DNA from 3 places in the Erwinia pyrifoliae DSM 12163 genome. Region 2 is predicted to be linked to each of the others. Evidence: predicted binding sites of a transcription regulator. Region 2 holds the regulator's gene; each other region holds the start of a gene.
What was found. The regulator CRP, encoded in region 2, controls carbon source genes, mostly activating them, when cyclic AMP is high. The targets are predictions, from matches to a motif close to ATGTGANNNNNNTCACAT.
Positions count from the first base shown of each region.

Region 1: EPYR_RS04055 (glycoside-pentoside-hexuronide (GPH):cation symporter) is a predicted target of CRP. The motif match lies at 1,402-1,419, and genes of this name have one in related genera.
Region 3: EPYR_RS09350 (arabinose ABC transporter substrate-binding protein) is a predicted target of CRP. The motif match lies at 1,382-1,399, and genes of this name have one in related genera.

Region 1 covers NC_017390.1:911,766-915,049, forward strand. The annotation lists gene EPYR_RS04055 (glycoside-pentoside-hexuronide (GPH):cation symporter) at 1-1,293, opposite strand, end outside; gene aroP (aromatic amino acid transporter AroP) at 1,462-2,817, opposite strand.
Region 2 covers NC_017390.1:3,702,883-3,706,166, reverse strand. The annotation lists gene EPYR_RS16925 (YccS/YhfK family putative transporter) at 1-1,178, opposite strand, end outside; gene crp (cAMP-activated global transcriptional regulator CRP) at 1,239-1,871, opposite strand; gene EPYR_RS16915 (OsmC family protein) at 2,237-2,644, shown strand; gene EPYR_RS16910 (phosphoribulokinase) at 2,681-3,284, opposite strand, start outside.
Region 3 covers NC_017390.1:2,098,063-2,101,346, reverse strand. The annotation lists gene EPYR_RS09355 (ribulokinase) at 1-1,270, opposite strand, end outside; gene EPYR_RS09350 (arabinose ABC transporter substrate-binding protein) at 1,632-2,615, shown strand; gene araG (L-arabinose ABC transporter ATP-binding protein AraG) at 2,692-3,284, shown strand, end outside.

The DNA.
Region 1 (3,284 bases), 1.2 Mb from region 2:
TACTTTTAGCAGCCTGACTACGGCAGCGGTAACCAGGTAACCCAGCGCCGGAATAGCGGTAAACAGCAGCACAATGCCGTTCAGCGCGGAGGGGCTTTGCTGTTGCGCTGTGGCATCGTAGCCGTACCAGGAGAGCAGGAACCCGACCATCGCCCCGGCCACCGCCAGACCCACTTTAAGGAAGAACAGATTGCCGGAAAAACTGATCCCGGTAATGCGCTTGCCGGTTTTCCATTCGCCGTAGTCATCGACGTCAGCCATCAGTGACCAGTGCAGCGGTGAGGGGATCTGGTGCAGGATGTTGAGCAGGAAATACATCACCAGAATCAGGATGGTGGCCTGTGGATCGAGGAAGTAGAAGCCGCCGGAAAAAGCGGCCAGCGCGATATTGGTCCAGAAGAAAACCTTTAGTTTGCACCAGCGGTCGGTCAGCACTTTTGCCAGCGTGCTGCCAATCATCATGCCAACCACGCCCAGGCTGATAAACAGCGTGGCAAACTGGGTTGACTGCTGCATTACCCAGGTGACGTAGTACATGGTGGCCGCCATGCGAATAAAGCCAGGGCAGACGTTACACAGCGTCAGCAGCAGAATGCGCACCCACTGGTCGTTTTTCCACACGTCACGCAGATCGGCTTTCAAATCATCATGACCCGGCACAGCCGGGCGAATACGCTCGCGCACCGTGGCGAAGCAGAACAGAAACATAAACAGACCCATCAGCGCCAGCACGCTCATCGCCATCTGATAACCGCGCGCTTTGTCCGCGCCGCCAAACCACCCGGCCATCGGCAGCAGCGAAAGCGAAAGGATCAACGTGGCAATCCCCACCATCACGAAGCGGTATGACTGGCAGGAAACGCGCTCGCCCGGATCGTTGGTAATGACACCGCCCAGCGAGCAGTAGGGTATATTGATGGCGGTGTAGGTCAGCGACATCAGGAAATAGCTGACAAAGGCGTAGATAACCTTGTTGTCATAGCTCCAGTCCGGGGTGGTAAACATCATCACGCTGAACAGCACGTAGGGCAGGGAGATCCACAGCAGCCAAGGGCGGAAACGGCCCCAGCGGCTCCGCGTGCGATCGGCAATAGCACCCATTATCGGGTCAGTGATTGCATCCAGAACCCTGACCGATAGCAACAGCACGCCCACCAGCGCCGGGGCAAGGCCAAAGACATCGGTATAGAAGTAGTTAAGGAAGAGCATGATGGCACCGCCGATCATATTGCACCCGGCATCGCCCATTCCGTAGCCAATCTTCTCTTTGACAGTGAGTGCAGCGCCATTCATCGATCATTCTCCCGCTGTGGTTGGTACAGCAGAGTATTGACCCTTAACGGCCACAATGTGCAGGTACAAAACGTCGCAGAGATGGATTAAACGCGTGGAGGATATTAAATGTGAGGCAGATAACAATTCGGCCAGCGTGGCTGGCCGAATGAAAAGCGGGCTTGATGATTACGTGCGCTGCGTGCGGGTTTTAATCCAGTAACCAACGGCAAGGATCAGCACCCACACCGGGATCAGCCAGACGGAAATCGCCATACCGGGCGTGATGGCCATTAATACCAGTATCGCAACCATAAACAGCAGACAGATCCAGTTTCCCAACGGATAGAACAGTGCAGGGAAGCGAGTTTGCACTCCCTGATGATTTTTCGTACGGCGGAATTTCATATGCGCCATGCTAATCATTGCCCAGTTGATCACCAGAGCAGACACCACCAGCGCCATCAACAGAGCAAAAGCCTCGCCGGGCATCAGGTAGTTGAGCAGTACACAGAGGCCGGTAGCAACGGCAGAGAACAGAATTGACACCACCGGCACGCCCCGGCGGTCCACTTTCAGCAACGCTTTGGGCGCGTTGCCCTGCTGCGCCAGTCCAAACAGCATGCGGCTATTACAGTAAACGCAGCTGTTATATACCGATAGCGCAGCGGTCAGAATTACCACGTTAAGGGCGTTTGCTACCAGCGTATCACCCAGCTCGTGGAAGATCAGCACGAACGGGCTGGTATCAGCGGTGACCCGCGTCCACGGCAGCAGTGAAAGCAGCACGGCCAGCGAGCCGACATAGAAAATCAGGATGCGGTAAATCACCTGGTTGGTGGCTTTTGGGATGCTCTTTTCCGGGTTATCCGCTTCGGCTGCGGTAATACCCACCAGCTCCAGGCCGCCGAATGAGAACATAATGGCAGCCATCATCATCACCAGCCCGGTGAAACCGTGAGGCAGGAAGCCGCCCTGCTGCCACAGGTTGCGCACGGTAGCCTGCGGCCCGCCGTGACCACCAAACAACAGCCAGCAGCCAAACAGGATCATAGCGATGACCGCCACCACTTTAATGATGGCGAACCAGAACTCCATTTCACCAAATACTTTTACGTTCGTCAGATTGATGGCGTTAATCAGCACGAAGAACGCAGCGGCAGACATCCAGGTGGGGATCTCCGGGTACCAGAACTGAATATACTTACCGACTGCCGTCAGTTCAGCCATGGCGACCAGCACGTACAGCACCCAGTAGTTCCAGCCAGAGGTGAAACCGGCAAAATTACCCCAGTATTTGTAGGCAAAGTGGCTGAAGCTTCCGGCTACCGGCTCTTCCACGACCATTTCACCCAGCTGGCGCATAATCAAAAAGGCGATAAAGCCGGCGATGGCATAGCCCAGTATGACGCCGGGACCCGCGGATTGAATGACCGATGCGCTACCGAGAAAAAGTCCTGTACCGACGGCACCGCCCAACGCAATCAGCTGAATATGGCGATTTTTTAAGCCGCGCTTCAGCGTATCGCCCTGCTGTTGTTCCATAGAAACCTCGTTCTTATAAGTGCCTGTGTCAGGCTTTAAACCCTGCCATGCCCTATGCCGCAGAGTTATCAACTGTGATTTTCGTCCTGATGGTGTAACGATGCCAGCTCATCCCGGTGAGAGTTTGTCACCTTCCTGTGACCAGGTGCGTGACGTTGTCATTATTCTGTATCGAAAACTTTACGCTGTGTTTTGAGCGAAATAGGGGGCAGAAGCTACCCCAGCGCAGAGAATAGTGATATGCGCGTATTAATGCACCTGGTTTCGACTTATTATGAGCAAGCTTGCCTGAAAAATAAGCGATTGCACCAGATTCATCTTCCCTCATCTTTTGTCACAAATTCGCAAAAATGACGAATAACATTCTCTTATGACTCCCCGGTACTTCTTCCACTAACTTGCTGGCTGGTTTCGAAAAAGCGATCTGGTTTAACATTTTTTTTACACCTGGCGCATCGTCAATTCTA
Region 2 (3,284 bases):
AGTATCCAGTACGGCTTCGGCATAGCCAAAAACAGCGCCAGCGTACTGGCAAAGGTCAACATCACCGCATAGCGTGCGGCGGTGCGCAAAGCGGTAGATTTAAGCGAAAGGTAGCTTTTCAGCGCCGGCAGCAGCGGCAGGCGGCGCTGACGGTCGGCCATCAAATCGCGGCGGTAAAGCGGGCGTTGAGTGCGCAGCACGCGCGCAATACGGCTGAAATGGTAGTAGCAAAAATGACCGACCGGATTATCCGGATGCTGATGGACTACCTTCTCCAGCGCTTCCAGCGGCTGCTCCATCTCAAAACGTTTGGGGAAGCGGTGATACAGGATATCGTCAGCCAGCTCGCGCAGACGGGCGGCGATACGCTGCGCATTCCAGCGGATCACCGCCTCGGCGTGGCTCAGGCGCACCAGTTTTTGCACGTCTTCCGGCTGATGCAGGCTGACGGCGATGTGCTCCTGCAGGTCAAGCGCCACCTGGAAAGCGCGCGTCAAAGGCTGGTAGTGCTGGTTGCGGTTGGCTGCCAGCATATGAATTTGCTGGTAACAGGTAGTGATGAGGTCGACGGCCTTTTGCTGGCGGGCAAACAGCGGCGGCATGGCGGTTGAGGGATCGTTCAACTGATTTAAATGGCGATACTTTGCCTCGCAGTAGTCAGCCAGCTCGCGATATAGCAGGCTGAGCGTTTCGCGCATCGGCTGCTCTTTCCACAGCCAGAACCAGAACCAGTTAAATACGCCGTACCAGATGGTGCCCAGGATATACAGTAACGGAGGCTGCCACATCGGCACTTTCCCCGCGAGGCTAAGGGTGAAGATGGCGGCAATCAGCGAGGCGGGCATCAGGCGGGCATGCAGCGGGCCGATCTCGCCGGTAACCCCCAGCAGCATCGCCATCAGCAGCAGGATCAGCGGCAGCGGGATCCCCTGGGCGCCGGCATACTGGATAATAAAACTGCTGCCGGCGAACAGGCCTCCGCCCACCATCAGGCGTTTAAAGAAGTGTTTATGCGGCGTATCCAGCCCGGCATTGTTGCAGCAGGCGGGAACCAGTGAGAACAGCAGACCTTTCTGTAAATCTCCCAGCAGCCAGCCAAGTGCAACCGGCAAACACAGCACCAGCGTTTGCCGCAGTGCGTAGTTAACTTCAGGTTGATAAATGATTCTGCGCCACATCAGCCGCACCAAATAGAAAAAGGCGCGACAGAGGCTGGCGCGCCGTGGGTTCAGGGGCGATTAACGCGTGCCGTAAACGACGATGGTTTTACCGTGTGCGGAGATCAGGTTTTGATCTTCCAGCATTTTCAGTATACGACCGACCGTTTCGCGCGAGCAGCCAACAATCTGGCCGATCTCCTGACGGGTGATTTTGATCTGCATCCCGTCCGGGTGCGTCATTGCATCGGGCTGTTTTGCCAGGTTCAGCAGCGTCTGGGCAATGCGTCCGGTCACATCAAGGAAAGCTAAATTACCCACTTTTTCCGAGGTGACCTGCAGGCGACGCGCCATCTGCGAAGACAGGCGCATCAGGATGTCAGGATTGACCTGGATCAGCTGACGGAATTTTTTGTAAGAGATTTCAGCCACTTCACAGGCTACTTTGGCACGTACCCAGGCACTGCGTTCCTGGCCCTCTTCAAAGAGGCCCAGCTCGCCGATAAAATCCCCCTGGTTGAGATAAGAGAGGATCATCTCTTTCCCTTCTTCATCCTTGATTAATACCGCTACTGAACCTTTAACGATGTAGTAAAGGGTTTCCGCCTTCTCACCCTGATGGATCAGCGTGCTTTTGGATGGATATTTGTGAATATGGCAATGGGACAGGAACCATTCGAGAGTAGGGTCTGTTTGCGGTTTGCCGAGAACCATTCGCTGTTATCCTCTGTTGTCATCTGGCCTGAATACATCCGGTTTACCACGCAGCAAGTGCCACGATCCCCTTGCTGCCGCACGTAAATATTGGGGATATACGGGGGGCTGAATCCCTGCCAGGCGTTGACATAGTCAAGCGTTCCGATAGGAAAAGACACGGGTCGCTCCGGGGCAAGCCGTATGCTGTCGTTTCGTTTTCACCAACATCATGATGCAGATGAAATTTACAGCCTCGTTTGTAGCACAGCTTGGGATGGCTGTCTTCTGTTGTCTCGCTTCAGCATAGTCAGAAAAAGAGAGCGTTGCCGTTTAAGTGACTGCGGCGTACTCTGCTGTAACTAAATGAATTGGAGGATGTTGTTATGCAGGCACGGGTTAAATGGGTTGAAGGGATGACGTTTTTGGGAGAATCCTCATCCGGCCATCAGGTGCTGATGGATGGTAATTCGGGCGATAAAGCACCAAGCCCGATGGAAATGGTGCTGATGGCCGTCGGCGGCTGCAGCGCCATAGACGTGGTTTCGATTTTGCAAAAGGGCCGCCACAGCGTGGCTGACTGCGAAGTAAAACTGACCTCAGAACGCCGCGAAGAGGCACCGCGTATCTTCACCCACATCAACCTGCACTTTATGGTCAGCGGAACCGCGCTGGCGGATAACGCGGTAGCGCGTGCGGTCGATCTCTCTGCGGAAAAATACTGCTCGGTGGCGATCATGTTGGGCAAGGGGGTGAAGATAAGTCACAGTTATGAAGTTATCGCACTGGCCTGATCCAGCCCCTTCGCTTAGCGGTGAAAGGAAAGAACGTCAGCCGATTTTCTTTCCTTCAATCAACCGCTTGACCAGCGGCCCCATAATCAGCTCCATCGCCAGCCCCATTTTGCCGCCCGGCACCACCAGGGTTTTGATATGTGAGATAAACGAACCCTGCAACATGGACAGCAGGTAAGGGAAATCGATATCTTCCAGCCCCTGAAAGTGGACAACCACGAAACTCTCATCCAAAGAAGGGATGCCACGGGCGGCAAACGGGTTGGAGGTATCCACGGTCGGAACGCGCTGGAAGTTAATATGGGTGCGTGAAAACTGCGGGGTAATAAAGTTGATGTAATCCTCCATGGATCGCACCACGGAATCCATCACCGCTTCGCGCGAGTGGCCGCGTTCGCTGGTATCGCGCACCAGTTTCTGGATCCACTCAAGGTTGACAATGGGCACCACGCCAACCAGCAGATCCACCTTGTCCGCCACGTTATGCTGCGGGGTGACAACGCCGCCGTGCAACCCCTCATAAAACAGCACGTCGGTCGGTTCCGCCAGCGGCTGCCACGGCGTGAAGGTGCCTGGCACCTGATTCCAGGGTACGGCTTCATCATAAGTATGCAGATACTTACGCGACTTTCCTTTACCG
Region 3 (3,284 bases), 1.6 Mb from region 2:
TGCCGAGATTCAGCCCGGCGATCACCCCCTTCAGACGCTGGTTAGCGAAAGGGGTACGTCGGCCGTTAAACCAGTCAAGCACCACCGGAAGATGGTCGAGCTGCGGTTCGGCAGCCCATGCGGCGGTCAGATCTTCCAGCAGCGTCTGGCTGATCTGCTCAAGCTGTTGGCGCAGCGCGGGCTGCTGCCGCGCTGCCTGTACCAGCGGCCAGCTCAGCAGGCGGCTGAACCACGCGTACATATCGCCGAAAGCCGATTGCCCGGCCTCCAGCCCAATCATGCCCGGCAGTACACTGCCGTCCACCTGACCACAAATACCGTTAATCGCCCGGCCGGCGACCCGTTGTGCATCGGCAATCAAAATGTCGCAGGTTGAAGTACCAATCACCTTCACCAGCGTATAGGGCCTGGCTCCCGCGCCAACTGCGCCCATATGGCAGTCAAACGCGCCGCCGGAGATAACCACTTTGCCCGGCAGGCCGAGTCGGGCTGCCCATTCGTCACTGAGCTGGCCGACCGGGCGATCGGCGGTCCAGGTTTCACTAAACAGGGGATAATCGAGGTTACGCGTCAGCGTGGGATCGAGGGCGTTAAGAAAGCGTGCTTGCGGCAGACCTTGCCACAAAGGGTGCCAGAGCGATTTATGCCCGGCAGCGCAGCGCCCACGTTTCAGCGAGTCAGGCGCGGTGGTGCCGCTTAATAATGCCGGAACCCAGTCGCACAGTTCGACCCAGGAGACCGCCGCCTCACGCACGGCGGCGTCAACGCGGCTGATATGCAGGATCTTGGCCCAAAACCATTCCGACGAATAAACGCCACCGATAAAGCGAGAATAGTCCTCAAATTCACCACTGTGACAAAGGCGGGTGATGGCTTCCGCCTCTTCAATGGCGGTGTGGTCTTTCCACAGCACAAACATCGCATTGGGGTTGTCGCTAAACTCGGGGCGCAGCGCCAGTACCCGACCTTCACGGTCGATGGGGGCGGGGGTGGAACCGGTCGAGTCGATGCCGATACCGACCACGTCACGACGTTGTTGCGGGGTGAGTTGAGTGACAATGTCACGAATAGCCTGCTCCAGCGCGTCAATATAATCCTGTGGATGCTGGCGAAACTGATTGCGCGCCGGCACAGAGTAGCGCCCGGCCTGCCAGCGCGGATAGGCCACCACCTGCTTATGCAGTTCGCGCCCGCTGGCGCACTCCACCGCCAGCGCGCGCACCGAATCGCTGCCGAAATCCAGGCCGAGGGTAATGGCACCCGTATACATAGTGATCCTCCAGGCTTCCTGTGTCAGTTACTTCTATCCTGGGGATCTGGCGAGGCGATGGTTAGGTTACGCAGGCTATAAATATGTATTTTTCTGTCGTCACCGACGCTTATGCGATCGCCTTCAAATGTTGCATAAAGGTTAAATTCACTGAAGTTATGGATAATCCAGCTGTAATTTCAGGCTGTGATAGCGCTCTACCTATTTATGCGTAGTTGCAGGTAAAACAAAGCTGCAACCGTCACTGGCAGGACGTCAGTGCTGAGGTTATGCCTGTTTTTAAAAGCGTTTAATGATTAGATGGTCATTTTGTTACCGATTACACCTTCTGCCTGATACGGGCGCTTAAGCGGAGAGCATCATGCACAAATTGATTAAAACCCTGGCCGCGATAGGTTTTACCGCCGTTATGTCACATTCCGCTTACGCGGAAACGATGAAACTCGGTTTTCTGGTCAAGCAACCGGAGGAGCCATGGTTCCAGACCGAATGGAGATTCGCCGATAAAGCCGGTAAGGAGCTGGGTTTTGAGGTGATAAAAATTGCCATACCGGACGGAGAAAAAACCCTGAATGCCATCGACAGCCTGGCGGCCAGCGGCGCTAAAGGTTTTGTTATCTGCACCCCGGATCCTAAACTCGGCGCGGCGATTATGGCAAAAGCGCGTAGCTATGACCTGAAGGTGATTGCCGTTGATGACCAGTTTGTCACGGCAAAAGGTAAACCTGTAGACAGCGTGCCGCTGGTGATGATGGCGGCGACCAAAATTGGCGAACGTCAGGGCAATGAGCTGTACAAAGAGATGCAGAAACGCGGCTGGGACGCTAAAGAGACGGCGGTGATGGCCATTACCGCCAACGAACTGGATACCGCGCGTCGCCGCACCGCCGGATCGATTGCGGCGTTAAAAGCCGCCGGCTTCCCGGAAAAACAGATCTACCAGGTGCCGACGAAATCCAATGATATTCCCGGCGCATTCGATGCCGGTAACGCGTTGCTGGTGCAGCATGCCGAAGTTAAACACTGGCTGATCCTCGGCATGAACGATAACACCGTGCTGGGAGGCGTGCGCGCCAGCGAAGGGCAGGGTTTCAACGCCGCAGATGTTATCGGTATTGGCATTAACGGCGTGGATGCCGTGAGTGAACTGTCAAAAGTTAAGGCGACCGGGTTCTATGGATCGCTGCTGCCAGGCCCGGATGTACACGGCTATCGCAGCATCAAAATGCTGCATGACTGGGTAACAAACGGCACAGAACCGGCCAGATTTACCGAAGTCACCGACGTGGTGCTGATCACGCGTGACAACTTCAAAACCGAGCTGGCGAAAAAAGGGCTGATGTAATCAGCACGTCATCCGTTCAGCACATCTGACCGGTTCTGGCCCGCCTGTCAGTGGCTACAACATAATGGGGGGAAATATGACTACGCAAGCTTCGCTCAGCTTCCACGGCATCGGTAAAACCTTTCCCGGCGTCAGGGCGTTACAGGATATCAGCTTTGAGTGCCACGCCGGGGAAGTCCACGCCCTGATGGGCGAAAACGGCGCGGGCAAATCGACCCTGCTGAAAATTCTTAGCGGCAACTATCAGCCGGGCGCGGGAGAGATCCGTCTGCGCGGGCAGCCGGCGAAATTTGCCAACACCACCGATGCGCTTAACGCCGGGGTGGCGATCATCTATCAGGAACTGCACCTGGTGCCGGAGATGTCGGTGGCAGAGAATATCTTTCTCGGTCAGCTGCCGCAGCGCGCCGGGCTGGTTAATCGCGCCAGGCTGCGATCGGAAGCCGCCGGTCAGCTGATCGGCCTTGGCCTGGATATCGATCCCGACCTGCCGCTGAAATATCTCTCGCTGGGTCAGTGGCAGATGGTTGAGATTGCCAAAGCGCTGGCGCGCAATGCCAGCATCATCGCCTTTGATGAGCCGACAAGCTCGCTGTCGGCGCGGGAAATTGACCAGCTGTTCCGCGTTATCCGCCAGCTGCGCGCCGACGACAAGGTGGTGCTGTATGT